One region of the Nonomuraea sp. NPDC001636 genome, then DNA from elsewhere that is predicted to be linked to it. Evidence: predicted binding sites of a transcription regulator. Region 1 holds the regulator's gene; the other holds the start of a gene.
The links. Region 1 encodes HrcA, which represses chaperone genes, less so after heat shock. Its sites were predicted from a motif close to TTGGCACTCTCNNNNNGAGAGTGCCAA; they were not measured.
Positions count from the first base shown of each region.

Region 2: a site for HrcA is predicted at 5,078-5,104, ahead of groL (chaperonin GroEL). Genes of this name have one in related genera too.

Region 1 covers NZ_JBEOZT010000004.1:131,623-145,944, reverse strand. Annotated here, with positions in the region: gene ABT158_RS10390 (SigE family RNA polymerase sigma factor) at 1-383, shown strand, start outside; gene ABT158_RS10385 (hypothetical protein) at 380-1,006, shown strand; gene ABT158_RS10380 (16S rRNA (uracil(1498)-N(3))-methyltransferase) at 1,025-1,750, opposite strand; gene dnaJ (molecular chaperone DnaJ) at 1,760-2,902, opposite strand; gene hrcA (heat-inducible transcriptional repressor HrcA) at 2,914-3,927, opposite strand; gene ABT158_RS10365 (DUF4564 domain-containing protein) at 4,084-4,893, shown strand; gene ABT158_RS10360 (DUF3097 domain-containing protein) at 4,911-5,720, shown strand; gene ABT158_RS10355 (DUF4870 domain-containing protein) at 5,717-6,436, shown strand; gene hemW (radical SAM family heme chaperone HemW) at 6,429-7,646, opposite strand; gene ABT158_RS10345 (styrene monooxygenase/indole monooxygenase family protein) at 7,702-8,907, shown strand; gene ABT158_RS10340 (glycoside hydrolase family 18 protein) at 8,971-10,215, shown strand; gene ABT158_RS10335 (MOSC domain-containing protein) at 10,326-10,949, opposite strand; gene ABT158_RS10330 (hypothetical protein) at 11,061-11,378, opposite strand; gene ccmA (heme ABC exporter ATP-binding protein CcmA) at 11,588-12,211, shown strand; gene ABT158_RS10320 (DUF6297 family protein) at 12,267-13,781, shown strand; gene ABT158_RS10315 (GNAT family N-acetyltransferase) at 13,894-14,322, opposite strand, start outside.
Region 2 covers NZ_JBEOZT010000025.1:135,784-150,105, reverse strand. Annotated here, with positions in the region: gene ABT158_RS37185 (MFS transporter) at 1-606, opposite strand, end outside; gene ABT158_RS37180 (alpha,alpha-trehalose-phosphate synthase (UDP-forming)) at 648-2,072, opposite strand; gene ABT158_RS37175 (RNA polymerase sigma factor) at 2,104-2,658, shown strand; SAM riboswitch class I at 2,738-2,878, shown strand; gene thrC (threonine synthase) at 2,892-4,124, shown strand; gene ABT158_RS37165 (MoaD/ThiS family protein) at 4,150-4,425, shown strand; gene ABT158_RS37160 (cold-shock protein) at 4,669-4,869, shown strand; gene groL (chaperonin GroEL) at 5,215-6,843, shown strand; gene ABT158_RS37150 (hypothetical protein) at 6,996-7,448, shown strand; gene ABT158_RS37145 (YbhB/YbcL family Raf kinase inhibitor-like protein) at 7,550-8,080, opposite strand; gene ABT158_RS37140 (HelD family protein) at 8,143-10,143, opposite strand; gene ABT158_RS37135 (hypothetical protein) at 10,264-10,599, shown strand; gene ABT158_RS37130 (DNA repair helicase XPB) at 10,819-12,471, opposite strand; gene ABT158_RS37125 (hypothetical protein) at 12,539-12,892, opposite strand; gene ABT158_RS37120 (AMP-binding protein) at 12,961-14,322, opposite strand, start outside.

The sequences.
Region 1 (14,322 bases):
AGGACGCGTTCGTCGCCATTCACGGCGCCTGGCGCAGACTGCGCGATCCCGACAAAGCACTCGCTTACCTGCGTCAGTCTGTCGTCAACCGGTCCCGTTCCGTGCTGCGTCACCGCGCGGTCGTCGAGAAGTACGCACCCAAGGGCCTGCCGGACGCCCCGAGCGCCGAGAACGGCGCGATCGGCGAGCTGGAACGCTCCGCCGTCATCGAGGCGTTACGCGCCCTGCCGACCCGACAGAGAGAAGCACTGGTTCTGCGTTATTACGGAGATCTGTCCGAAGCTGAGATCGCCCACGCCATGGGCATCAGCAAGGGCGCGGTAAAGAGCCACACCGCCCGTGGAATGGCCGCGTTGCGGTCCGTCCTGGAGAAGATGTCATGACCCAGCCCCCCGACGAGTACGGCGACGTCCTGCGCCGTGCGCTCCGCGCGGAGGCGGACGCGGTCGTGCCCTCGCCGGAAGGACTGCAGATCATCCGCGCCCGCATCGAGCGGCGCGGCGTCCGTAACCTGTTCTGGTGGCGTGCGGGCGCGGCGGCGGTCAGCGCCGTGCTGGTGGCGGGGACGATCGTGATGGTCGTGCCCAGTTTGCGCTCCCAGATCTTCGAGACGCCCGTCAAGGTGGTGGACAACTCGACCATCGCACCGGGCAACTCCTCGACCAGGCTGTCCACGCCGCCCAGGCGCGACAGTCACAGCGCCGAGCCGCCGCCCGCGGTGGTCGTGCCGCCGAGCCACAGCGAGACCCACCGGCCCTCGGAGACGGCCAGGTCGACCAGGCAGCCCACGCCGTCGCCGACGCCGTCCTCGACGCCCTGCCCGAGCGGCGAGGCCGCCGGCGACCAGGAGTGCCCCGAGATCACGCCGACCCCCACGCCGACCCCGCCGGAGACGACCGACACCCCGACGTCGTGCCCCTCCGACGAGTGCCCGCCGGACGACCTGCCCACCGGCCCGAGCGACCTGAGCAGCCCGCTGGTGGACGTGCCGCACACGACACCGTGAGAGCGCCCTGAGCCGGGCCTACCAGCGCCCGGTACGCGCGAGCAGCACGGCCGCCGCCGCCACCCCCGCCGTGGAGGTGCGCAGCACGGTGGGCCCGAGCAGCACGGGCACCGCCTTGGCCGCGGCGAACCTGCGCAGCTCCTCCTCCGAGACCCCGCCCTCCGGCCCCACGACGACGACGATGTCGCCGCCGGGCGGCAGCGCCACCCTCGACAGCGGCTCGGCGGCCTCCTCGTGCAGCACGAGCCCCAGCGCCGCGTCGGCCAGCAGCCCCTCGACCTGGGCGGTGGAGGCGAGCTCGGCCACCTGCGGCAGGTGGAACCGGCGGGCCTGCTTGCCGGCCTCGCGGGCCGTGGCGCGCCACCGGCCCAGCGCCTTGGCGATCTTGTCGCCCTTCCACTGCGTGATGCTGCGCGAGGCGGCCCAGGGCACGATCACGTCGACCCCCACCTCGGTCATCATCTCGACGGCCAGCTCGCCCCTGTCGCCCTTGGGCAGCCCCTGGACGACCACCAGCCGCCGCGCGGGCGGCTCGACGGTGTAGCGGGCGAGCACGTCGAGCGCGAGGGCGTCCTTGAACACCTCGCGCACCACGCACTCGGCGACGTCGCCCGCGCCGTTGGTCAGGTCGACCCGCTCGCCGGCGCGCAGGCGCCGCACGGAGGCCGCGTGCCGCCCCTCAGGACCGTCGAGCGTGAGCTCGGCGCCGTTGAGGTCCTCGGCGAGGAACACGGGGACGGTCACGGGTGATCGTCACCTGCCGTTGAAGGCGTCACGCAGGCGGGAGAAAAAACCCTGCTGCCCCGGGGCGAACTTGCCGGGCGGCCGCTCCTCGCCGCGCAGCCTGGACAGCTCGCGCAGCAGGTCCTCCTGCGTCTGGTCGAGCCGCATCGGGGTCTCGACGTTGACGTGGATGAGCAGGTCGCCCCTGCCGGACTCGTTGAGCCGCTGCACGCCGCGCCCGTACATGGTGATGACCTGGCCGGACTGGGTGCCGGGGCGCACGTCGATCTCCTCGGAGCCGTCGAGCGTCTCGACGGCGAGGATGGTGCCGAGCGCGGCGGCCGTCATGGGGATCTGGACCGTACAGTGGAGGTCGTCGCCGCGCCGCTCGAAGATCTCGTGCGCGCGCTCGACGATCTCCAGGAAGAGGTCTCCGGGCGGGCCGCCACCGGGGCCGACCTCGCCCTCGCCGGCGAGCTGGATGTGGGTGCCGTCCTCGACGCCCGCGGGGATGCGGACCTTGATCGTACGGCGGGTGCGCACCCGGCCGTCGCCCGAGCACTCCTGGCAGGGGTGGCGGATGATGCTGCCGAAGCCGCCGCACTGGGGGCACGGCCGCGAGGTCATGACCTGGCCCAGGAACGAGCGGGTGACCTGGGAGATCTCGCCGCGCCCGCTGCACATGTCACAGGTGTCGGGGTGGGTGCCGGGGGCCGCGCCGGCGCCGTGGCACACCTCGCACAGCACGGCGGTGTCCACGACCAGCTCGCGGGTGGTGCCGAACGCCGTCTCGCGCAGGTCGAGCTCGACCCGGATGGTGGCGTTGCGGCCCCTCCTGGCGCGCGAGCGCGGCCCGCGGGTGCCGCCCGCGGTGCCGAAGAAGGCGTCCATGATGTCGCTGAAGGGGAAGCCCGCGCCGAAGCCGCCGGCGCCCGCGCCCGCACCCGCGCCGCCGCCGAAGGGGTCGCCGCCCAGGTCGTACATCTGGCGCTTGTTCGGGTCGGACAGCACCTCGTAGGCCTGCGTGATCTCCTTGAACCGCTCCTGGGTCTCAGGATCGGGATTCACGTCGGGGTGCAGCTCGCGGGCGAGGCGGCGGTAGGCCTTCTTGATCTCGTCCTGACTGGCGTCACGGCGCACCCCGAGGGTGGCGTAGTAGTCGCTGTTTGCCACTTATCGACCTCTTAAGATGCAGCCAGGATCTGGCTGACGTAGCGTGCCACCGCGCGTACGGCGCCCATCGTCACGGGGTAGTCCATCCTCGTGGGACCCAGCACGCCGAGCCGGGCCAGTTGGTTGTCGCCAGAACCGTATCCGGTTGCGACGATGGACGTGCCGCGAAGGTAGGGGTTTTCCGAGCCGATGCGCACGGTGAGCGCGGACGGGGTGTCTGTGGAAGTCTCGCCGAGCAACCGCATGAGCACGACCTGCTCCTCCAGCGCCTCCAGCACGTCGCGCAGGCCGGTGGCGAAGTCGGCGCCCGCGAGATTGGCCGCGCCGGCGAACACGATCTTCTCGTCATGGCGTTCGACGAGGGTTTCGAGCAGCACCGACAGGATCGTGGCCACGGCGGGCCGATCCTCGGCGGGCAGCCGCTCTGGCAGGTCGGCGACCAGCTCGGGGACGTTGCTCAGCCCGCAGCCGTCGAGGCAGGAGTTGAGCACCGCGCGCAGATGGGCGATGCGGTCGTCCTCCACCACCTCGGGCAGCTCGATCACGCGCTGCTCGACGCGCCCGGTGTTGGTGATCAGCACGAGCATGACCCGCCGCTCGCTGAGCGGGACCAGCTCGACGTGCCTGACCGTGGAACGCGTCAGCGTCGGGTACTGCACGACCGCGACCTGCCTGGTGAGCTGCGCGAGCAGCCGCACGGTGCGGAAGACCACGTCGTCGAGGTCGACCGCGCCGGCGAGGAAGGTCTCGATCGCCCGCCGCTCGGCCCCGGACAGGGGCTTGACCTGCGAGAGCCGGTCGACGAACAGGCGGTAGCCCTTGTCCGTCGGCACGCGGCCCGCGCTGGTGTGCGGCTGGGTGATGTACCCGTCCTCCTCCAGAGCGGCCATGTCGTTCCTGACCGTTGCCGGGGAGACCTTGAGGTTGTGGCGCTCGGCCAGCGCCTTGGAGCCCACCGGTTCGTTGGTGGACACGTAGTCTTCGACAATGGCGCGGAGCACCGCCAGCTTCCGTTCGTCGAGCACGTGCTCACCTCCTGCCTCTGCCTAACAGGGAAACGACAGGTCTAGCACTCCGTGTTCCCGAGTGCCAAGTGTACGGCTCTCGCCCACAAGGTGCGATAACACCAGGTCCCATCCTGTTGCTAGCGACTTACAAGCGACAGGCCTCACACTTGCCGCATGACCGACAATTCCCAGCCCCCGCAGTACGGACCGCCCCAGGGGCAGGGTCCCTACTACGGTCAGCCGAACCAGTACGCCCAGCCTCCGTACCAGCCCCAGCAGCACGGCCAGCCGCCCTACCAGCAGCAACAGCCGCCCGCCCAGTACGGCCCCCCGCCCCAGTACGGCCAGCAGAACCAGTACGCCCAGCCCGACCAGTACGGCCCGCACAACCAGTACGGCGGGCAGCCGCAGTTCCCGGCCAGGATCGACGGCAAGGCGATCAAGCCGCGCCTGTGGTGGATCGCCGTCGTGTGGGCCGTGGCCGTCGTGCTGGGCGTCGTGGGCGTGGTGGTCTTCGCCGGGGGCGTGCTGAGCAGCGTCTCGGACATGGCCCCGACGACCACGTTCGCGTCGGGCGAAAGCGTGAAGGTCGCGATCGACCCCGCCCAGCGCCCGGCCGTCTACATCGCCACCGACTCGCGGGTCAACTACCAGTGCGAGATCTCCGGCGGCCCGGCCCAGGCCAGGCTGGTCAAGGTCTCCGGCAGCCAGACGCTCAGCGCCGGCGGCACCACCTGGCAGGAGATCCTCGCCGTCAACGCCCCCGCCAAGGGCGACTACCAGCTGACCTGCGCCACGCAGGAGGAGTCGTCGGCCCGCTTCGGCGTGGGCCGTGACGTGCTCTCCGCGGCGGGCGGCCTGTTCGGCGGGGTGGCGGCGCTGTTCCTGTTCCCCGGCGCCGGCCTGCTCATCGGCATCATCGGCACCGTCGTCGTCCTCGTACGGCGCAGCGGCGCGCGTAAGCGCCTTGCGGTCAGCGGGTGATTTGCTACGGTCCCCGTGTGTACGAGGGCGATGTGCTGGCGGGCAATTGGCGGCGGCCGGGCAAGGGCAAGATCCCTAAGGTGCCCGCCGAACTCGACCTGGTCGTGGAGGACGCCGACAGCGGCTTCTGCGGCGCCGTGGTGGCCTGCGACAAGGAGGCCGTCACCCTTGAGGACCGGTTCGGCAAACGCCGCCTGTTCCCGCTCGCGCCGGCCGCGTTCCTGCTGGAGGGCAGGCCCGTGACGCTGGTGCGCCCGGCGGCCGCGGCCCCGTCGGGGCCCAGGCGCAGCGCGTCCGGGTCCATCGCCGTGGAGGGGTTGCGGGCCCGGGTCGCCAAGGAGAGCCGGATCTACGTCGAGGGCGTGCACGACGCCGCGCTCGTGGAGAAGATCTGGGGCCACGACCTGCGGGTCGAGGGGGTCGTGGTCGAGTACCTGGAGGGCGTCGACGACCTGCCCGCCATCGTGGCCGAGTTCGCCCCCGAGCCGGGCCGCAGGCTGGGCGTGCTGGTCGACCATCTGGTGCCGGGGTCGAAGGAGAGCCGGATCGCGGCCCGGATCACCTCGCCGCACGTCCTCGTCGTGGGTCATCCGTACATCGACATCTGGCAGGCGGTCAAACCGTCCGTGCTGCGCATCCCGGGCTGGCCCGACGTGCCGCGCGGGGTGCCGTGGAAGGAGGGCGTGCTCGCCGCACTGGGCTGGCGCATGGAGCCCGCGGACGCCTGGCGGCGCATTCTGGGCGCCGTCTCGTCCTACGCCGACCTGGAGCCGGAACTGCTCGGCCGGGTCGAGGAACTGATCGACTTCGTTACGGAGGCATCATGAGCCAGGCCCCGCCACCCCCCGACGACCCCACCCCCGACGACCCCACCCCCGGCGCCCCGCCATCTGACGTCCCGCCTTACGACGTGCGGCCTTCTGACGCGCGGCCTTCTGACGTGCCGCCTTACGACGCGCCGCCTTCTGACGTGCCCCGCGACCAGGGCTCGGGACCCCAGCTCGGCTACGGGCAGCAGCCGGGTTCCCAGCCCGACTACGGGCGGCAGCCGCCGAGCGGGCCCGGTCCGCAGCCGGGCCCCATGCCCACGCCGCCCCCCTACGTGCCCCCGCCGCCCGGCCACGGCCAGCCCCCCGGCCACGGGCAGGCCCCCGGCTACGGGCAGCAACCGGGTTACGGCTACCCCGCCGGGCCGTACGTGCCCGGCCGGTTCGGCCCGCGCCGCGGCAGCGACGACACCACGATGGCGATGCTCGCCCACCTGCTCGGCCTGCTGGTCTCGTGGATCGGCCCGCTGGTCATCTACCTGATGAAGAAGGACGAGTCCCCCTATGTCAGGGACCAGGCGGCCGAGGCGCTGAACTTCCAGATCACGATGTTCATCGGCTACGCCGTGGCGATGGTGCTGTCGATCGTGCTGGTCGGCCTGCTGCTGTTCCCGATCATCTGGATCGTGTCGCTGATCTTCCACGTCCAGGCGGCCATCGCCACCAACCGGGGCGAGAACTACCGCTACCCGTTCGCCATCCGCCTGGTCACATGAGCTCGGTGATCAGGGCGTCGGCCAGCAGCCGCCCCTTGAGGGTGAGCACCATCCGGCCCGCCCTGAACGGCTCGGGCTCCAGCAGCCCGCGCGCCAGCGCGCTCGCCACGGACGTACGCGCGCCGGGGGCGACCTCGGCCAGCGGGTAGCCGGAGATCAGCCGCAGCTCCAGCATCAGCCGCTCGGCGGCCCGGTCGTCGCCGGTGAGCACCTCGCGCGCGTGCGCGGGCGAGGCGCCCGACGCCAGGCGCTGGGCGTAGGCGGCCGGGTGCTTGACGTTCCACCAGCGGGTGCCGCCGACGTGGCTGTGGGCGCCGGGGCCGGCGGCCCACCAGTCGCCGCCGGTCCAGTAGAGCAGGTTGTGCCGGCAGCGGGCCTGCTCGGAGGTGGCCCAGTTGGACACCTCGTACCAGGAGAAACCGGCCTCGGCCAGCATCTCCTCGGCGATCAGGTAGCGGTCGGCGGCGACGTCGTCGTCGGGCATCGGCAGCTCGCCGCGCCGGATCCGGGCCGCGAGCCTGGTGCCCTCCTCCACGATCAGCGAGTACGCCGACACGTGGTCGGGCCCGGCCTCGATCGCGGCGGCCAGCGAGGCCCGCCAGTCGTCGTCGGACTCCCCCGGCGTGCTGTAGATCAGGTCGAGGTTGACGTGCTCGAACCCGGCCTCACGCGCCTCCCGGACGGCCCGCGCCGGACGCCCCGGCGTGTGCCTGCGGTCGAGCACCTGGAGCACGTGCTCACGCGCGCTCTGCATGCCGAAGCTGACCCGGTTGAAGCCGCCCTGACGGAGTTTGTCGAGGTAGCCGGGGTCGACGGACTCGGGGTTGGCCTCGGTGGTGACCTCCGCCCCCGGCCGCAGCCCGAACTCGGCGTCGATCGCGGCCAGGACGCGCGCCAGGTCCTCGGGAGGCAGCAGCGTGGGCGTGCCGCCGCCGAAGAACACCGTCTCCACGGGCAGGTCGGCGTCGCCGAGCACGCGCCGGGCCAGGCGCACCTCGGCCACGACCGTGTCGGCGTAGTCGCGGTGGGAGGCGCCGGGCCCTAGCTCGGCGGCGGTGTAGGTGTTGAAATCGCAGTAGCCGCAGCGGGTGACGCAGAAGGGCACGTGCACGTAGAAGCCGAACGGGCGCTCGCCGAGCCCGCGCAGCGCGCTGTCGGGCAGCTCGCCGGAGGCGGGCGCCGGATCGCCGTCGGGCAGGGTGGATGGCACGTCATCCAGTGTGCCTGCTCACGGGTGTGCTCCGAGCCATCGAGGGAGGCGGCACATGACGGGCGTCGGAATCGTGGGCGCGGGGATCTCCGGGCTGACGCTGGCCCTGCGGCTGCAGCAGCTCGGCGTCGCGACCACGCTCTACAGCGAGGGCGACGCGGCCGACCTGGGCCGCGGGCGGCTGCCGAACACGGTCGGCAGGATGGGCCGCGCGCAGGACCGCGAGCGGGAGCTGGGCAGCCTGCACTTCCTCGACCCCGGCTGCCTGCTGGTCAGCGGCAGCCTCTCGATCAAGGGCGATCCGCCGCTGGAGTTCACCGGCCGCGTGACCGAGCCGTTCCACGGGGTCGACTTCCGGGTGCTGCTGCCGGCGCTCATGGACGACTACACCAGCAGGGGCGGCCGCCTGGTCGTCGATCCCCTCCCGCCGGACGCGGGCCAGGTCGCCCACTGGTCGCGCGACCACGAGCTGATGGTGGTGGCCACCGGGCGACGCTCGGTGCGCGAGCTGTTCCCGCGCGTTCCGGCCTGGTCCCCGTACGAGGCGCCGCAGCGGATCCTGGCCGCCGGGCTGTTCCACGGGTTCGATCCGGGGCCGGCCTTCGGCTTCAACATCTCGCCCGGCTGCGGCGAGATCCTGTGCATGGCGATGATGACGCGGTCGGGCGTGCATGGCGGCGTCCTGGTCGAGGCGATCCCCGGCGGGCCGCTCGACGTGCTGGCCCGGGTGCCCGCCGACGAGTTCTGCACGACCCTGCTCGCCCTGCTGCCCGAGCACGCGCCGCGCCTGGCCGAGCTGATCGATCCGGCCGCGTTCGAGCTGCTCGGGCCGGAGGACCTGCTGCAGGGCGCGATCACGCCGGTCGTGCGCGAGGCGGTGGCCGAGCTGCCCGGCGGCGGCGTGGCGCTGGCGATCGGCGACGCCTGGGTCACCAACGACCCGATCACCGGGCAGGGCGCGAACCTGGGCTCGGCCTGCGCCTGGATCGCGGCCGAGGCCATCGCGGCGAGCGGCCCTTACGACGCGGCGTTCGCGCGGGAGACGGCCCGGCGCATGTGGGTGGCGGCCGAGCCGGTCGTCGCGTGGACGAACGCCTTCCTGCGGCCGCCGGCCGAGCACGTCCTCGCCCTGCTCGCCGCTGCCGCGACCAGGCAGGAGGTGGCCGATCTGGTGCTGTCGCTGTTCGGCGACCCGGCGCGGGCGTGGCGGCTGTTCTCCAGCGCCGAGGAGGTGGCGCGCGTCGTTGACGGCACGGGGTGACGGTTCTACGATCGCGTCAACTTATAGGAAAGTTTCTTATAAGTTCACCCCCCAGGAGCGCCCGTGAAGAAGATCCTCCTCGCACTCTCGCTCTTACTCGGGCTCACGGCGGTGTCCGCGCCCGCCGAGGCCCATCCCGGATTCAAGCGGGTCGCCTACTTCATCCAGTGGGGCGTGTACGGGCGCAACTACCACGTCAAGGACGTGGACACCAGCGGCGCCGCCGCCAAGCTCACCCACCTCAACTACGCCTTCGGCTTCGTCAACGCCGAAGGCTCCTGCTACTCGGCCGACCCCTGGGCCGACTGGCAGCGCCCGGTGCCGGCCGAGCAGAGCGTGGACGGCGTCGCCGACCAGCCGGGCCAGGCACTCAACGGCAACCTCAACCAGCTGCGCAAGCTCAAGGCCAAGCATCCCGGCCTCAAGGTGCTGATCTCGCTCGGCGGCTGGACCGGGTCCAAGTACTTCTCCGACGCCGTGCTCACCGCCGAGTCGCGGTCCGCGCTGGCCCGGTCGTGCGTCGACCTGTGGCTGCGCGGCAACCTGCCGGGCCTGGAGCCGGGCGCGGGCGCCGGCGTGTTCGACGGCGTCGACCTGGACTGGGAGTGGCCGGGCTCGGCGGGCAACGACGGGAACGTGATCAGGCCCGAGGACCGGCGCAACTTCACCCTCTTCGTCGAGGAGCTGCGCGCCCAGCTCCGGGCGTTCTCCTCCAGCTCCCAGCTCACCGCCTTCCTCCCGGCCGCCGCCGCGAAGATCGACGCCGGGTTCGAGGTGCGCCGGGTGTTCCGGTCGCTCGACTTCGCCACCGTCCAGGGGTACGACCTGCACGGCACCTGGGAGTCGCGCACCGGGCACAACGGGAACCTGTTCACCGACCGGCGCGACCCCAACCCCGTCAGGTACAGCGTGGACCAGACCGTCCGCGACTACCTGTCGCGCGGCGCGCCCGGCCGCAAGATCGTCGTGGGCGTGCCCGCGTACGGGCAGGGCTGGACCGGCGTGACCGGCGGCGGCGACGGCCTCTGGCAGCCCGCGACCGGACCGGCCGCCGGCAAGTGGGGGCCGGGCAGCGAGGACTACAAGGACCTGGCCGCCAAGCCCGGCAAGCGCTACCGGGACGTGCGCACCGGCGCGATGTGGCTCTACGACGGCAACGAGTTCTGGTCCTACGACGACCCGGCGTCGCTGCTGGAGAAGGCGGCCTACATCCGGCTCAAGGGCCTGGGCGGCTCGATGATGTGGTCGATCGACCAGGACGACGCCCGCGCCTCCCTCACCTCGGCCCTGTACGCCGTCTTGCGCTAGACGGCCGCCCAGCCGAGGGTTTCTGGACGGGCACCCGGCCGGGTGGGCTGTCTCTGGACGAGCACCCGGCCGCGGGTTTCTGGACGGGCGCCCGGCCGGGTGGGCGGCTGTCAGCCGCTCGCCCGCGCGGCCAGTTCGTCCCATTCCGGGGCGTGGCCGGGGACCGCGAGCACCCGGGCCAGCGCGTCGGCGTCGCCGTGGCGGGCGCGGAAGGCGTCCGCCACGGTCATCCCGATCTCCGGGCGCGAGACGATCTCCACCTCGTCGCCCGCGCCCAGCTCGCCCGGCTCGACCACGGCCAGGTAGGCGCCCGGCCGCGCGGCGCGGGTGAAGCGCTTGAGCCAGCCGGGCTCGTCCATCCAGTTGCGGAACACCACGCAGGGGATGCGCGGGCCGGTGACCTCCAGCAGGGCGCTGCCGACGCGCCACCGCTCGCCCACGAGGGCGCCGTTGACGTCGAGGCCGGCGGTGGTCAGGTTCTCCCCGAACCGGCCGTCGCGCACGTCACGGCCGAGCTCGCCCTGCCACCAGTCGTAGTCTTCGCGGGCATAGGCGTAGACGGCATGGGTGGGGGCGCCGTGGTTGGGCGTGTCGGCCCGCTCGTCGCCGGCCAGGCCGTTGCGCAGCACCTCCACCCGGTGGGGCACGGCCCGCTTGTCGATCGCCGTACGGCCGAGCTTGCCGGCCCATTCCGCGTCGATCGACCGCCCGACGTTGACGGAGAGGATGCGCATGCCGCGACGGTAGCGGACGAACGGGCCCGCGACGCACCGATTTTTCCGCCTTTCTCATCCCATCAGTGGAGAAGAACAGACATGTACCCATTCGGCCTGTTCGCCGAGCCGTCACCCGCGCCTGTCGCCGGGCTCCGGCGCCACCCGGGCGAGCGGGGAGTCGGCGTCGAACTCGGCCAGTTGTAACAGGGTCTCCAGGGCCGCCTGCCGGGTCTCCTCGACCGAGCCGCCGCGTTCGCCGAAACACTCGGCCGCGACGTCGAGCAGCGCCGCCACCACCGCCGCGTCGGGATAGGGCACGTCGACCACCACCCTGCCGTCGCCGCCCACCTCGGCGGGTCTCAGGTGAAGCCGCAGCAGCCGCCTGGTCTCCTCCGCCACGGCCACCCCCAGCACAGCGGCACGCTCGAATCGCTCAGAAGCAATCACGTCACCCTCCAGTAGCACTGGTGTTCGGGAACAGCAAAGGTAGCGACCGGCACCGACAGAATCGGCTCTCCCGCCCCGGGAAAGCGGGGCGAGCCCGCGGGAAACCGTGGGAAGGCCGTGGGAAGGGCCAGGGAAGGGCCAGGGAAGGCCGCGGGAAGGCCCCGGAGACCGGTCGCGCGGGCGGCCGGTGGGGTGGCTACGCTCGAACGGTGAGCGGTTTGATCATCGAAGTCGCGGACCTGTCCGTCGAGCTCGGGGGCAATCCGGTGTTCCGGGGCCTCGACCTGGCCGTCGAGCCGGGTGAGGTCGTGGCGGTCGTCGGGCCCAACGGATCGGGCAAGTCCACGTTGCTGCGCTGCCTGGCCGGCCTCCAGCCCGCCACCTCCGGCGAGGTCCGCGTGTTCGGCGCCGAACCCGCCGACGACGCGCCCTTCTGGCGCCGGGTGGCGCTGCTCGGCGACGAGCCCGCCTGGTACCCGGGGCTGACGGCGCGCGAGCACCTGGAGCTCATGGGCGCCGTGTACGCCGAGGCGCGCATGACGGTGGACTCGGCGCTGGCGGAGTTCGCGCTGACCGAACGGGCCGACGCGCCGCCGCTCAACCTGTCCACCGGCCAGCGCCAGCGTCTCTGCCTGGCCGCCACGCTGCTCAGGCCGAGCACGCTGCTGCTGCTCGACGAGCCCGAACGCGGCCTCGACGCGGCCTTCCGCGTCCGGCTCGGTGAACTGCTGGAGGAGTACGCCGGCGAGGGCGGCACCGTGGTGATGGCCACCCACGACCAGACCCTGGCCGACGCCGCCCGCCGGGTCTCCCCCGCCGGGGTGCCCGCATGAGCGGTCACGACGCCGTCGTCCGGAAGACCGGCCGGACGGGGAAGGCGGGCGGGCGGTGAGCGCGGGCGAGGTGAGCGCGGGCGAGGTGAGCGTGCGGTCGGTGCGGGCGTTCGTCCGGGCACGCGGGCGTGCCCCGGCCGGGCTGGTCGATCGTTACGTCAGCCTGTTCGGTCTCTGCATGCTGCTCGCCGTCGTCGGGCAGCCGCTGTCCTCGGTGGTCTCCGGCCTGGGCGGGACGGTCGAGCCGGGCCGGACGGGCGCGGGGGTCGCCCTGGTGCTGCTGGGGTTGGCGGGCTGCCTGGCGCTGGCGCGGGCGGCCGGGCCGGTGATGGTGCCGGCGGCGGAGGCGTCCTGGTTGCTGACCTCGCCGCTGGACCGGCGGCGGCTGCTCGGGCGTTCCGGGCGGGTGCTCATGGTCGTCGCGCTGGTGGCGGGGCTGCTGCTCGGGCTCGGGCTGCTGGCGGCGCTCGGCGCGCCCGGCGCGCTGGTGTGGCGGCTGCTGGCCGCGCTGGCGGTGGCGACGGCGGCGAGCGTGGCGGGCATGGCGCTGGCGATGCTCGCCCAGTCCTCCCCGACCTGGAACCTGTGGCTGACCGGCGTGCTGCTCACGCTCCTGGTGCTGGCCGTGGTCGCCGTCAGCGGCCAGGCCCGTACGGCGCTCGCGGCCGCCGCGAACGCGCCCCTGCCCGCGCTGGCCGCCACGGCGTCGGCCATGGCCGCGCTCGCCGCCGTCCTGGCCCGCCGGGCGTGGGGGTCGCTGGCCGCCATCCCCACCCGTCTGCTGCTGACCGCCTCCACCCGGGCCGGGCACGTCACCAGCGCCGCCGTCACCCTCGATCCCGGCGCGCTGAGCTGGATCGCCGAGGACAACCACTGGCGGGCCAGGAAGCTCGCCTCGCGGCCGTGGCCGGGGCTGCCCGCGCCGCTCGCGCTGGCCTGGCAGGACTGGGTGCGGCTCGGCCGCCGGCCCTGGCGGCTGGCGGCCACGGCGGCGAGCGCGGCGTTGCCCGCCGTGTTCGCCCAGGCGGGGGCCGCTCCGGCGGCTCTCGGGCTGGTCGTGCTCGGCGGGGCGCTGGCGGTGGCGGCGTCCGGCACGTCCGGCGCGCGCCGGGACGCCGACAACCCCGCCCTGGCCCGGCTTACCGGCGTGGGCCGGCGTCCGGCGCTGGCGGCGCGGGCGCTGCTGCCCGGTCTGCTGGGCGGCGTGTGGGCGGCCCTGGCCCTGGCCGGCGTCGTGGCGGTGGGCGGCCTTCCGTCCGGCGCGTGGTTGTTCGGGCTGCTCAGCGCGCCCGCGCTCGCGGCGGGCGCGCTGCGGATGGCCAGGAGGGGGCCGGTCGACCATTCGATGCCGGTCATCGACACCCCCGGCGGCGCGGTGCCGACCGGCCCGGTGTTGTGGGCGGCGACGGGCGCCGACCTGGCGCTGCTCGGCTGCCTGCCCGCGGTGGTCGCGCTGGCCACCGGGCCGGCCGCGCCGGGCGGGTTCCTCGCGGCCCAGGCGGTGGCGGGCCTGGTGGCGCTGGCCGGCGTGCTGGTGCGGCCCCGCCCGGCCCGGCGTTCCCGCCCCTGAGCGGTCAGACGACGGCTCGGACGACCGCTCAGAGCGCCCAGGCGACGGCTCAGGCGATGGCTCAGGGCGGTCAGGTGACGACTCCGGGCAGCCAGGTGACGGCTCTGGGCGGTCAGGCGACATAGAGGTCGCTCGGCACGCCGCCGTACGGGATCGTGCGCTCCCTGTGCAGGCCCGCCTTCTCCGCCACCCGGCGGGACGGCTCGTTGCCGTCCCCGATCAGGGCCACCACGGTGCCCAGGTCGCGCCCGACGCGCAGGGCCGCCCTGGCGAGCTCGACCGCGTATCCGCGGCCCCAGGCGGCGGGACGGAAACGGTAGTACAGGTGGAGCACGTCCGCACCGTCCAGGGCCGCGTGCCGCAGGCCGCCGATGCCCAGCACCTGCGACCCCTCGGTCAGCCGGGCGGCCCAGTAGCCGATCCCCCGGTCCGCCCAGTCGGCCAGCCACAGGTCGAGCATGACCCGGCTGGCCTCCAGGTCGACGGGGGGCCCGGCGGAGCTGTAGACGTTCGTGCGCGGGTCGGAGTGGATCTCGTGCAC
Region 2 (14,322 bases), on a different contig from region 1:
CACGTCGCCCTGCCCTCCGCCGGCCCCCCGGGGCGAGGGCCAGGAGCGGCCCATCGACAGCGCCAGCAGGGCGCTGACGGCCGGGGTGACCAGCAGGGCGGCCCGCCAGCCGAGCGCGCTCTGCGCCACCTGGCTGAGCACGAACGTCGCCACCATCCCCACCAGCACGCCCACGGCGTTGGCCTCGCTGAGCGCGGCCGGCCCTGCGGCCCCGTGGTGGTCGCTGAGCTCGGCCATCGCCGCGTAGAGCATGACCGAGCCGAAGCCGCCGGCCACGCCGTAGCCGAGCAGCGTCAGGGGCAGCGCGGAGGCGGCCATGACCAGCAGCACGCCGGCGTTCATCCCGGCCAGGCCGAACCAGCACGTCGAGCGCCGGCCGAGCAGCCTGGTGAGCAGGGGCAGCGCGAGCCCGGCGCCGATCGTCCCGACCGCCATGGCGGTGCCGTGCAGCCCGGCGACGGTGGCCGTGGTGCGCTGGTCGGCGCGCAGGAGCGGGAGGGCGGCGCTCAGGCCGTACACGAACGTGGCGAACGTGCCGAGCAGGAAGTAGATGAGCCAGGTCGGACGGTCCCGGACGAGTCGGATGGGCACTGAGACCGTCGACACCCGGCAGCCTCCGTCATTGGCAGTGAACCCGACTTCTCATGTTAAAGCAGGGCGTCGAGTTGGGATTCCAGCCACTTGTGCGGCGGCAGCGCGGTGGCCGCCTCCTGCAGCCGGTCGCGCCGCCGCCGGCGTTCGTCCTCGGGCATCACCAGCGCCTCGTGCAGCGCGTCCGCCGTGCCGCTCACGTCGTAGGGGTTGACCACCAGCGCGTACGGCCCCAGCTCGGCCGCCGCCCCCGCCTCGCGCGAGAGCACCAGGGCGCAGCGCGGCGACAGGACCGGCCCCTCCTTGGCGACCAGGTTCATGCCGTCGCGGATGGGGTTGACCAGCAGCACGTCCGCCAGCCGGTAGGCGGCCAGCGAGCGCGGGTAGTCGTCGTTGACGTTGAGGATGACCGGGTCCCAGTCCTCGGTGGCGTACTCGTCCTCGATCTCGCGCGCGCAGCGCTGCACCGACGCGGTGTACTCGCGGTATTCGGGCAGGTCGTGCCGGCTGGGATAGGCGAAGGCCAGGTGGACCACCTTGCCGTGCCACTCCGGATGGGCGGCCAGGAACTCCCGGTAGGCCAGCAGCCCGCGCACGATGTTCTTGGACAGCTCGGTGCGGTCGATGCGGACGATCAGCCGGCGTCCGGCCACCTGCTCGGCCAGCGCGGCCATGTGCGACTCGACGTCGGGCTCGCAGGCCCGCGCCCACAGCGCCGCGCCGTCCACGCCCAGGCTGTGCACGCCGACGCGGGTCGTCCTGCCCTCGTGGGTGACCGTGCCGGCCGCGCGGTCCACCCGCGCGCCCAGCAGCGCCTCGCAGCAGTCCATGAACGCCGCCGCCCACCGGGCGGTGAGGAAGCCCGCGTGGTCGGCCCCCAGGATGCCGTCGAGCACCTCCCTGGTCACCGCGTCGGGCAGCAGGGAGAAGTACTCGGGAGGCGCCCACGGCGTGTGGCTGAAGTGGGCGATGCGCAGGTCGGGCCGCTCGGCGCGGAGCATCGCCGGGGTGAGCGTCAGGTGGTAGTCCTGGACCATCACGCGCGCGCCGTGCCCGGCCTCCTCGGCCAGCGCCAGCGCGAACGCGCCGTTGTAGTCGCGGTAGGACTCCCACTCGCGCCGGAACTTGGTGCCGAAACTGGGGGAGTTGGGGATGTCGTACAGCAGGTGGTTGACGAACCACAGGGTCGAGTTGGCCACGGCGTTGTAGGCGCGGTGGAAGGTGGCCGCGGGGATGTCGAGCATCCGCAGGGCGCCCGTGTCGTAGCCGCCGCGGTCGAGCCGGCCCCCCGGGGCCAGGCGCACGGCGCTGCGGTCGCCGTCGGACAGCGCGGCGCACACCCACAGCACGCCGTGCTCCTTGGCCACCCCCGACAGGCCCGAGACGAGGCCGCCACCACCGCGTTTCATGGTCAGCTCACCGTCGTCGTCGACGGTGAAGGAGACCGGCCCGCGGTTGGACGCCACGAGAACGCTGTTCATTTGGGCTCCCTTCGCCCATAGGATCCCAGCTATGGCGCTAGATGAGCTAACCGAGGAACTCGCCCGCTCGGCCGCGGCCGGAGACCATCGCGCGCTCGGCGAGCTCCTGGCCAGGATCGAGCCTGACGTGATGCGCCACTGCGCCCGGATCCTGCCCTATCACCAGGACGCGGAAGAAGCCTCGCAGGACACTCTGCTGGCCGTGGCGCGCAACATCGGCCGGTTCGAGGGGCGGGCCAGGTTCAGCACCTGGCTGCACATCGTGACCGCCAACTGCGCGCGCACCACGTACCGCTCGCTGAAGCGCAGGGCCGCCGAGCAGACGTCGGAGGAGCTGCCGATGCAGAAGCCGGACGCGCGGCGGGTCAGCGTGATCGCCGGCTCGCGGCTCGACCTGCTCGACGCGATGGAGGCGCTGGAGGCCGACAAGCCCGACCTGGCCCAGGCGCTGGTGCTGCGCGACATCGTCCAGCTCGACTACAACGAGGTGGCCGAGCAGCTCAACATCCCGCTCGGCACCGCCAAGTCCCGCATCCACCAGGCCCGCAAGTACGTGCAGGGAGTCCTCGGGGAGGACTATCGGTGAGACGCGCTCTCTCGCATGGTGAGACGGGTGGTCGTTTCCACCACTTGAGAAGGTAGAGTCCTTTTCGACAACTGAATATTGCTCATCCAGAGGGGTGGAGGGACCGGCCCTGCGAAGCCCCGGCAACCCTCCCGGCTTGTGCTCGCGACCTGGCGAGGCCGACCGGGACAAGGTGCCAATTCCGGTTCGCGGTCAAGGTGGCCGCGGGCGAAGATGAGGGAAGGCCTCGCTTCATGTCGCTCGACTTTGGTCCTGCCGTCGCTCTGTCCTGCCGCGAGTGCGGCACGCGCTACCCCCTGGGTCCCAGCTTCGCCTGCCTGGAGTGTTTCGGGCCGCTCGAAGCGGCCTACTCCTTCGGCCAGGTGACCCGCGCGGACATCGAGTCCGGCCCCGCCAACATCTGGCGCTACCGCTCCCTGCTCCCGGTCCCCGCCGACGTGGCGAGCAAGCCCAACATGAACCCTGGCTGGACGAAGCTGGTCAAGGCCGGCAACCTCGGCAAGGCGCTCGGCATCCGGTCCCTGTACGTGAAGGACGACTCGGGCAACCCCACCCACTCCTTCAAGGACCGGGTGGTCGCCATCGCCGTCGAGGCGGCCAGGAACTTCGGTTTCCACACGCTCTCCTGCTCCTCCACGGGCAACCTCGCCGGCGCGGTCACCGCCGCCGCCGCGCGGGCCGGCCTCGACGCGTGCGTGTTCATCCCGGCCGACCTCGAAGCGGCCAAGATCGCCATGGCCCGGGTGTTCGGCGGCCGGCTGATCGGCATCGACGGCACGTACGACGAGGTCAACCGGTTCTGCTCGGAGCTGATCGGCGACCCGCTGGGCGAGCGGTGGGGGTTCGTCAACGTCAACCTGCGGCCCTACTACGCCGAGGGGTCCAAGACGCTCGCGTACGAGATCGCCGAGCAGCTCGGCTGGCGGCTGCCGGAGCAGATCGTCATCCCCATCGCCTCCGGCTCCCAGCTCACGAAGATCGACAAGGGGTTCAAGGAGCTGATCGCGCTCGGGCTGGTCGAGGACGCCCCCTACAAGGTGTTCGGGGCCCAGGCGGCCGGGTGCTCGCCGGTCTCGACGGCGTACAAGGCGGGGCACGACGTCGTCCAGCCGGTCAAGCCGGACACGATCGCCAAGTCGCTGGCCATCGGCAACCCCGCCGACGGGCCGTACGTGCTCGACATCGCCCGGCGCACGGGCGGGGGCGTCGAGGACGTCACCGACCCCGAGATCGTCGCCGCCATCAAGCTCCTGGCCTCCACCGAGGGCATCTTCGCCGAGACCGCGGGCGGCGTCACGGTGGGCGTGCTGAAGAAGCTCGTCGAGACGGGCAGGCTCGACCCCGAGGCCGAGACGGTGGTCCTGAACACCGGCGACGGCCTGAAGACGCTCGACGCGATCAGCGACGACGCGCGGCCCACCGCCGTGATCCGGCCCTCTCTCGACGCGTTCCGCGCGACTGTCTGACAATCCAGGAAAGGCAACAAAAACCATGAGCGTTTCTGTGCGGATTCCCACCATTCTGCGCACTTACACCGGGGGTAACGCCGAAGTGAGTGGCGAAGGGGCGACTCTTCGTGACGTTCTCGCCAAGCTCGACTCCGACTACCCGGGGATCGGCGCGAGAATTCTGGATGAATCGGGCAAGATTCGTCGTTTTGTCAACGTATACGTTGGTGATGAGGATGTCCGTTTCGCCGAGGGCCTGGACACTCCCGCCCCTGAAGGCACTCAGATCTCCATCATCCCCGCCGTCGCGGGCGGCTGACCGCCGGACCACCGACTCTTGAAGGCGCCCCTTGTGGGCGCCTTCTTGTTTTAGAACCAAATTCAACCTCGAACGACTCAGCCTTCGATGAAATTAGCGTTTTGTCGGTTGACTCTGTTGCCAAACCCCGTGCCACAGGTATGGTCGAGGGCGATCGTCTGGCTGATTTTCCCAAAAGTCATGCGATTACGGGTCTCGCGAAGGAATGGGCGAGATCTGCGAGCCCAGTAAGAGGAGTCGGAAGTGGCGCAGGGCACCGTCAAGTGGTTCAACGCGGACAAGGGCTACGGCTTCATCGCGGTAGACGGTGGTAAGGATGTATTCGTCCATTACTCAGCGATCATGATGGACGGGTACCGCTCTCTCGAACAGGGACAGCGCGTCGAGTTCGAGATCACGCAGGGCCAGAAGGGGCCGCAGGCGGAGTCCGTCCGCACGGTCTGATTCACCCTCGCTGGTATGCACCAAGGCGGGACGTGCGGCAGCGCAGTCCGTACGGGCTCGCCACTGTTTCCTCCGTCGGCTTCGCACGGCGGGCCGCGCCTCAGGGGGCGGCTCGCCGTACGAACCGGCGCACCCGATGACCTGCCCGATGAGCTGGGGTGGGGTGCCCGTGGCTTGCACTCGACAGGGTAGAGTGCTAAACAGTTCGTTAGCACTCTGTGTGGCAGAGTGCCAACAACTCGGATCGAGACGATGGGGTCTGCCGAACGGAGATGCAGGCCCATGCCGTCGCGGGCGTCGGCTCGGTCCAGGACACGCCACCCTGCATCTGGGAGGTCTAGCCTTATGGCAGCCAAGATGATCGCGTTTGACGAGGACGCCCGGCGCGGTCTCGAGCGCGGTATGAACCAGCTCGCCGACGCCGTCAAGGTGACCTTGGGCCCGAAGGGGCGCAACGTCGTGCTGGAGAAGAAGTGGGGCGCTCCCACGATCACCAACGACGGCGTCTCCATCGCCAAGGAGATCGAGCTCGAGGACCCGTGGGAGAAGATCGGCGCCGAGCTGGTCAAGGAAGTCGCCAAGAAGACTGACGACGTCGCCGGCGACGGCACCACCACGGCCACCGTGCTCGCCCAGGCTCTGGTGCGCGAAGGTCTGCGCAACGTCGCCGCCGGCGCCAACCCGATGGCTCTGAAGAAGGGCATCGAGGCCGCCGTCGAGCGGGTCAGCGAGGAGCTCTCCAAGCTGGCCAAGGACGTGGAGACCAAGGAGCAGATCGCCTCCACCGCCTCCATCTCCGCCGCCGACCCCGAGATCGGCTCGCTCATCGCCGAGGCGATGGACAAGGTCGGCAAGGAAGGCGTCATCACCGTCGAGGAGAGCAACACCTTCGGCCTGGAGCTCGAGCTCACCGAGGGCATGCGCTTCGACAAGGGCATGACGTCGATGTACTTCGTGACCGACTCCGACCGCATGGAGGCCGTTCTCGAAGACCCGTACATCCTGATCGTCAACAGCAAGGTCTCGGCCAACAAGGACCTGCTGCCGCTGCTCGACAAGGTCGTGCAGTCCGGCAAGCCGCTGCTGATCATCGCCGAGGACGTCGACGGCGAGGCCCTGGCCACCCTGGTGGTCAACAAGATCCGCGGCCTGTTCCGCTCCGTGGCCGTCAAGGCCCCGGGCTTCGGCGACCGCCGCAAGGCCATGCTGGGCGACATCGCGATCCTGACCGGCGGTCAGGTCATCGCCGAGGAGGTCGGCCTCAAGCTCGAGACCGCCACCCTCGACCTGCTCGGCCGCGCCCGCAAGGTCGTGGTGACCAAGGACGAGACCACCATCGTCGACGGCGCCGGTGACGCCGAGGCGATCTCCGGCCGGGTCAACGAGATCCGCGCCGAGATCGAGCGCACCGACTCCGACTACGACCGTGAGAAGCTGCAGGAGCGCCTGGCCAAGCTGGCCGGTGGCGTGGCGGTCATCAAGGCCGGCGCGGCGACCGAGGTCGAGCTCAAGGAGCGCAAGCACCGCATCGAGGACGCCGTGCGCAACGCCAAGGCGGCCGTCGAGGAGGGCATCGTCCCCGGCGGTGGCGTGGCGCTGCTGCAGGCCGGCGCCAAGGCGTTCGACAAGCTCGAGCTCAACGGCGACGAGGCCACCGGCGCGGCGATCGTGAAGAAGGCTCTTGAGGAGCCTCTCAAGCAGATCGCGGTCAACGCCGGTCTTGAGGGCGGCGTCGTCGTGGAGAAGGTGCGCAACCTGACCCCGGGCGAGGGCCTCAACGCCGCTACCGGCGAGTACGTCAACATGTTCGACTCCGGGATCATCGACCCGGCCAAGGTGACGCGCTCCGCGCTGCAGAACGCCGCCTCCATCGCGGCGCTCTTCCTCACCACCGAGGCCGTCATCGCCGAGAAGCCCGAGAAGACCCCTGCTGCTCCGGCCGGCATGCCCGGCGGCGGCGACATGGACTTCTAGGCCTCGCCTGGTCGCTGACGCATCAGAAGGCGGTTCGGATCTCCAAGGATCCGGCCGCCTTTTGTTGTGTCCGATCCCGTCACGTTTAGTAGTTATTGACTACGGAAAGTAACGAAACGAAGTGACGATTCACCTCACAAAGGAGTAGTTACATGAATTCCCGCACCGCGCGCGTTCTCGGGCTCGGCGCCGTCATGCTGGCCGCCGCGGCCGCCATGACGATGCCCGCCCAGGCAGACGACCACGGTTACCTGGACGAGGCCCTGGAGTACGTCGACGTGTCCTACTGCGCGGGCTACCTGGAACTGTACGACCGCGACTACTGCGCCTCGCCGTCGAGGTGGACGTCGCAGGACGAGCGCGGGGAGAGCTCGGAGGAGGTCGAGGACAGGTCGTCGGAGGAGGCCGAGGGCAGGTCGTCGGAGGAGGCCGACGAGTGGTCCGGCGAGCGCGAGGACGTCTCGGAGGAGGGGCAGGACGTGTCGGGCGAGCGCGAGGACGTCTCGGACGCCTTCGAGGGCCGGCCGGCCGGCGAGAGCGAGGACCTGTCGTCCAACGCCCCCGGGGACTTCACGTTCGCGGACGAGCTGGTGCAGGGCGACTGAACCCCGTCTGGTGGCGCCGGGCGTACGGAACCCGACGCGGCACCACGGCGAAGGCGCCCCGAACGTGAACGGGGCGCCTTCGCCGCGGTGTTGTGCCGGTCTCAGACGCCGAAGTGCGCGACGATGTGGCCGCGGGCCAGCGTGTTGGCGGTGATGTTGAAGCCGACCACGGCCGGGCTCGCGTCGCCGCCGACGCCCAGCTCGTCGACCCCGAGCGCGTGCACCGTGAAGACGTAGCGGTGGGGGGCGCCGGGCGGGGGAGCGGCGCCGCCGTAGGCCTTGGTGCCGTAGTCGTTGCGGGCGTGGACCGCGCCGGCGGGCAGGCCCTTGAAGTCGGGGCCGGTGCCCGCGCCCCTGGGCAGCTCCGTGGTGTCGCCGGGCAGGTCGAACAGCACCCAGTGCCAGAAGCCGCTGCCGGTGGGGGCGTCGGGGTCGTGGCAGGTGACGGCGTAGCCGCGGGTGCCCTCGGGCGCGCCCGACCAGCGCAGCTGGGGCGAGACGTTCCTGCCGGTCATCCCCCAATCGTCGAAGACGTGGAGGTCGTTCAGCCGCTCGCCGTCGCGGATGTCGTCGCTCTCCACCACGAGCGCGGGGACCGGGGGCAGGTGTTCATGCGGAAGCGGTGCGGGCACGGCATCCTCCTAGGTTGACAGCTCCTTCAGGCCATCCTAGAAGCGGCCGTGCCCGCCCTCTGTCAGGTTGCGAGCTGCGCCGGGAGCGGCCTGTCGTGCAGCACCGTGAGCGAGGTGACCGCGCGGGTCAGGACCACGTACAGGCGGGCCAGGCCGCGGGGCTCGGCCTCGACGATGTCGGCCGGCTCCACGACGATCACGTGGTCGTACTCCAGGCCCTTGGCGAGCGTGGCGGGCACGATCAGCAGGCGGTGCTCCTGCGTCGCGTCGGGGTCGAGCACCGCGTGCGGCAGGCCGGACAGCGACTCGGAGACCGCCCCCACCATCGCGTCGGGGACGATGACCCCGATCGAGCCCTCCCTGGCCAGGACCTCCCGGGCGGCCTCGGCGACCGTGCCGCCCGGCCGGACCGTGAGCGAGCCCGTGCCAGGACGCAGCGACCGCGGGGCGGCCAGCTCGGGGGCGATCGAGGGCAGCAGGCGGGCCGCGTAGTCGAGCACCTCGCGCGGCACGCGGAAGCCGAGCGTCAGCTCGGTCACCTCGCCCTCGTCCTGGCCGAGGTGCTTCAGCACGGTCTCCCACGAGCTGGTGGACCACGGCGTGGTGCCCTGGGCCAGGTCGCCGAGCACGGTGGCCGAGCCGTTGCGGCAGCGCCGGCCGAGCGCCCGCAGCTGCATCTCGGACAGGTCCTGCGCCTCGTCCACGACGAGGTGGCCGAGTGACGGGGTGCGCTCCATGAGGTCGCGCAGCTCGTCGAGGAGCGCGGCGTCGGCGGCCGACCATTTGGCGGACTTCCAGCTCCGATAAGGCTTCCGCCAAAGCAGCATTTCCTGCTCGTCAGGCGACAAATCAGTTTTGGCGGCTTTTGTGAGGAATTCCGGATCGGACAGCAGACGGTGCAGGACCTGTTCCGGCGTCAGTTTCGGCCACACCGCGTCGACGAGCTGCTTGACCGGCCTCGACCGGGCCACCGCGTCCTGGACCCGGTCGTCGGGCGACTCGCCGCGCTGCTCCATCCGTACGAGCACCTGGTGGGCCAGGCGCTGGGCCAGCGCGGCCCGCCCCGGCGAGTAGCGGGTGGTGCCGCGCAGGGAGGCCACCATCTCGCGCACCTCGTGGTCGGCGACCCGGTAGCGGTAGGCGCCCTTCGTGAACACCAGGCCGTCCTCGGGCTTGACGATGTGCATCCACAGCGCCCGTTCGAGCACCGCGGTCATCCTGGCGTCGCCCTTGACCGCGGAGACCATCGGGTCCTCCTCGGCGGCGTGCTCGCCGAGCAGCCCGGCCACGGTCGTCTGGTCGACCTTGACCTCGCCCAGCGCGGGCAGGACGGAGGAGATGTAGGACAGGAACGCCCGGTTCGGGCCCACGATCATCACGCCCGACCTGGCCAGCCGCTCGCGGTGGGTGAACAGCAGGTACGCGGCCCGGTGCAGGCCCACGGCGGTCTTCCCGGTGCCGGGGGCGCCCTGGACGCACACGGTCTGGGCCAGCGTCGCGCGGACGATCTCGTCCTGGTCGGGCTGGATGGTGGCCACGATGTCGCGCATCGGGCCGGTGCGCGGGCGTTCGATCTCCTCGGTCAGGATCTTCGAGGGGCCGACCTCGCCGCCCTCGCCGAGCGGCTCGTCCTCGAACGCGGTCAGCGCGCCGCCGTGGTAGCCGAAGCGGCGGCGGCGGACGACGCCCATCGGGTCGGCCGGGCTGGCCTGGTAGAACGCGCGGGACACCGGCGCCCGCCAGTCGATGACCAGCGGCCGGCTAGTGCCGTCGTGCACGTGGCGGCGGCCGACGTAGAGGGTGCCCGGCAGGTCGTCGCCGCCCTCGCGGTCGAGGCGGCCGAAGAACAGCGGGGTGTCCGGATGGTCGGCCAGGGCGGCCACGCGCTGGTCCAGCAGCGACTGGAGGATCTGCTGCGAGACCCAGTCGCCGGCCGCGTCGGCCGACAACGACTGGGCGTGGGCGCGCATCGCCTTGAGCGCGGCCCTGGACTCGGCCAGGTGGGCCTGCTCGGCGGCGAGCACGTCGGAGGGTATGTCGGGAGCGAGTTGGTGTGTGGGCATGCGAAAGCGCCTCCCATGGTCGAAAACGGAGGTGGTCAAGGCAGCGAATCGACTAGTTTAACGGCGGCCGTCCGGTGCCTCCAAAGCATTTACCGGCGCACGGCGGGGTAAGGAGGGAAGGTGGCGCGGCTTCGCCTGGTCCTCTCGCCGATGATCCCCACGGTCGCGAGCTTCCTGCTGGCGGCGCTCTGGGGGATGTCGGTCTTCGCCGGATGGGGGCTGGAGGCGTTCTGCGCGGACGGCGAGTCCCCGTCGGCCTGTTCGCGGCGTCTCGGCGCGGTCTGCGCGGTGTCGGGGGTGTTCGCCGTGCCGGCCGCCTGCGCCACGCTGGCCGCCTGGCTGGTCCCGGCGTCCCGGCAGGACCCGCGCACGTTCGGCCGCATCATGGGGACGGGGGTCGCCGCTTGGATCGTCGCCGGCGCGGTGCTGTTCCTCGGCGGCCTGCTGGCCGGCTAGCGAATCCGGCAAAGACCGTATCTCTTAGTGAACGTGGGAATACCGAAAAAGTCGGGCATTTCAGGTGCGTTTGCCGGATCATGGGGGTATGTCGCAGGCGGCGTGATAGTACGCAGGTGAGGGGGGTGGTTCGATGTCGACGACCCGTGGAGTCTCGTGGACGTGACATAAACGCCGTGCCTGGCCGCTCAGGCAACGAGCGGCCGGGCATTCAACCGGTCACACCTCGCCGTGCACGTCGTCGGCGTCGATGATCTGGTAGGCGTATCCCTGCTCGGCCAGGAATCGCTGCCGGTGGGCGGCGAACTCCTGGTCGACGGTGTCCCTGCTGACCACCGTGTAGAACCGGGCGCCACCGCCGTCGGCCTTGGGCCGCAGCACCCGCCCGAGCCGCTGGGCCTCCTCCTGCCGCGACCCGAACGTGCCCGACACCTGGATCGCGATGGCCGCCTCGGGCAGGTCGATGGAGAAGTTCGCCACCTTCGACACCACCAGGACCTGGATCTCCTTGTCGCGGAACGCCTGGTAGAGCCGCTCGCGCTCCTTGACCCTGGTCTCGCCCTTGATGACCGGCGCGTTGAGGTGCTCGCCGAGCTCGTCGAGCTGGTCGATGTACTGGCCGATGACCAGCACCTGCTCGCCCAGATGCCGCCGGACCAGCGCCTCGGTCACGTACGTCTTGGACGGCGTGGTGGCGCAGTAGCGGTAACGCTCCTCGGCCTCTGCCATCGCGTACGCCAGCCGCTCCTCGTCGGTCAGCGTGACCCGCACCTCGACGCAGTCGGCCGGCGCGATCCAGCCCTGGTTCTCCATCTCCTTCCACGGCGCGTCGTAGCGCTTGGGGCCGATGAGGGAGAACACGTCGCCCTCGCGGCCGTCCTCGCGCACGAGCGTCGCGGTCAGGCCCACCCGCCGGCGGGCCTGCAGGTCGGCGGTCATCCGGAAGATCGGCGCGGGCAGCAGGTGGACCTCGTCGTAGACGATCAGGCCCCAGTCGCGCGCGTCGAACAGCTCCAGGTGGCTGTAGACGCCCTTCCGCCTGGTCGTCATCACCTGGTACGTGGCGATGGTGACCGGGCGGATCTCCTTCTTGTTGCCGGAGTACTCGCCGATCTCGTCCTCGGTCAGCGAGGTGCGCTTGAGCAGCTCGGTCTTCCACTGGTGGGCGCTGACCGTGTTGGTCACCATGATCAGCGTGGTGGCCTGGGCGTGGGCCATGGCCGCCGCGCCCACGATGGTCTTGCCCGCGCCGCAGGGCAGCACGACCACGCCGGAGCCGCCGTGCCAGAAGGCGTCGGCCGCCTCGCGCTGGTAGGGGCGCAGCTCCCAGCCGTCCTGGAGCAGCTTGATGGGGTGGGCCTCGCCGTCGACGTAGCCGGCCAGGTCTTCGGCGGGCCAGCCCAGCTTGAGCAGCGCCTGCTTGACGTTGCCGCGGTCGCTCGGGTGCACGATGACCGAGTCGGCGCCGAGGCGCTCGCCCAGCATCGGCGCGATCTTCTTCGAGCGCAGCACCTCTTCGAGCACCGCGCGGTCGGTCGAGGTCAGGACCAGCCCGTTGACTGGGTCCTTCTCCAGGCGCAGACGCCCGTAGCGGGCCATCGTCTCGGCGATGTCGACGAGCAGCGCGTGCGGCACCGGGTAGCGGCTGAAGCCGATCAGCGCGTCGACGACCTGCTCGGCGTCGTGGCCGGCGGCACGCGCGTTCCACAGGGCGAGCGGCGTGACGCGGTAGGTGTGGACGTGTTCAGGCGCTCGTTCGAGCTCGGCGAACGGCGCGATCGCCTTGCGGCACGCGTCGGCCTTCTCGTGGTCGACCTCGAGCAGCAGCGTTTTGTCCGACTGGACGATGAGCGGGCCGTCGTTCACGGACATCCCTTCCTACGGTTGACCCTTATCCAACACACACGACGGCAGGAACAGTCCCGGAACGGGTAATCGATCAGTCGTCCAGGCGGCCGGTGAGGCCCAGGAAGAGGAAGAGCCCGACGTTCAGCACGAAACCGGCGCCGAACAGCACCCAGCTCCAGACCAGCAGCGAACGGGCGCTTCGCGGCTGCTCGCGGACCCGTGTCAGCGCCACGGCGGCCAGGATGCCGCCGGGCAGCCCGAGCACGTTGAGGCAGGAGGCGAGGGACAGGAAGTTGAGCACGACGGCGACGATGGCGGCGGCCTGCGGGCCCTCGTCGCGCCGCGGCGGCACGCCGTAGCCGTAACCGTACTGTGGAGGCGGCTGCTCGCCGTAGGGCGCCCCGTAAGGCAGGTGCGGGTAGCCGGACGGATCTTCTTGATTCACGTTCACCTCCAGACAGGTCAACGTTTATCACGGAATACGGGCGTGCCCGACCCGGTGTGCGCGGACGGTCACAACCGCCCGCGCAGGGCCTTCCTGTCGAGCTTGAGCACGCTGGTGACCGGGATCGACTCGACGAAGCGCACCTCGCGCGGGTACTTCACCCGTCCGACCCGGTCGCGCGCCCACTCGATCAGCTCCTCGGCGTTCTCCTCGGCCCCCGGCCTGAGCTGCACGAACGCCACGACCTCCTCGCCCAGCCGCGGGTCGGGACGGCCGACGACGCCCGACATGACCACGTCGGGGTGCTGGTTGAGCGCGTCCTCGACGTCGCGCGGGAAGACGTTGAAGCCGCCGCGGATGATCAGATCCTTCTTGCGGTCGACGATGTAGAGGTAGCCGTCGTCGTCCACGCAGCCGACGTCGCCGGTGCGCAGCTCGCCGCCGACCAGCGCGGTGCCCTCGGGGTCGGGTTCGTGCTCGCCCCAGTAGCCGAGCATCAGGGAGTCGCCGCTGACGCAGATCTCGCCGACGTCGCCGCACTCCACCGCCTCGCCCGCGGCGTCGCGGATGGTGATGGTGTAGCCGGCCAGCGGCAGGCCGACGCTGCCCGGCCGGCGCCTGCCCGGCGGGTTGAAGGTGGTGACGGCGCTGGTCTCGGTCAGGCCATAGCCCTCCAGGATCTGCGTGCCCGGCATCCGGCGTTCGAACTCCTGCAGCGCCTCCCGGCCCAGCGGCGCCGCGCCGCAGGTGAGGTAGGCCAGGTCGGGGAGCGGGTGCGACTCCAGCGGCTGGGCCAGGAGCATGTGGATCATGGCGGGTACCACGGTGCCGTACTGGACGTGCTGCTCGGCGGCCAGTCGCAGGAACGCCTCGGGCTCGAACCAGCGCATGAGCACGGCCTGCTGGGGCTCGGTCGCGTGCAGGCCGGCCACGGTGATGATCAACCCGTACGCGTGCGAGAGCGGCACAGGCACGATCGCACGATTTTTCCCCTCTTGATGGGATATTTCGTACGCGTCCTTGGCCACCTGCCAGAGCCCGCGATGGCTCAGCATGACCCCCTTCGCGACGCCCGTGGTGCCACCGGTGTACATGAGCGCGGCCAGGTCGCCGGGGTCCCTGCGCACCCGTCCGTGCTCGGTGGCGCTCTCCAGCCCGGCCGTGTCCACATGGATCGGGACGTCCACCGCGGCGGCCCGTACGGTCTCCACGAGCTCGGGCGAGGTGACGACGGCGGACGCGCCGCTGTCGAGCAGGATGTGCCGCAGCTCCTCGGGCCCCACCAGGAAGACCACGGGCGTGACCACCGCGCCCGCCGCCCACAACGCCTGGTAGACGATCGGGACCTCGGGGGAGGTCGCCATCATCACGACCACCCGGTCGCCCGGCCGGACCCCGGCCTCGACGAACCCGCCGCACATCCGGCGCGC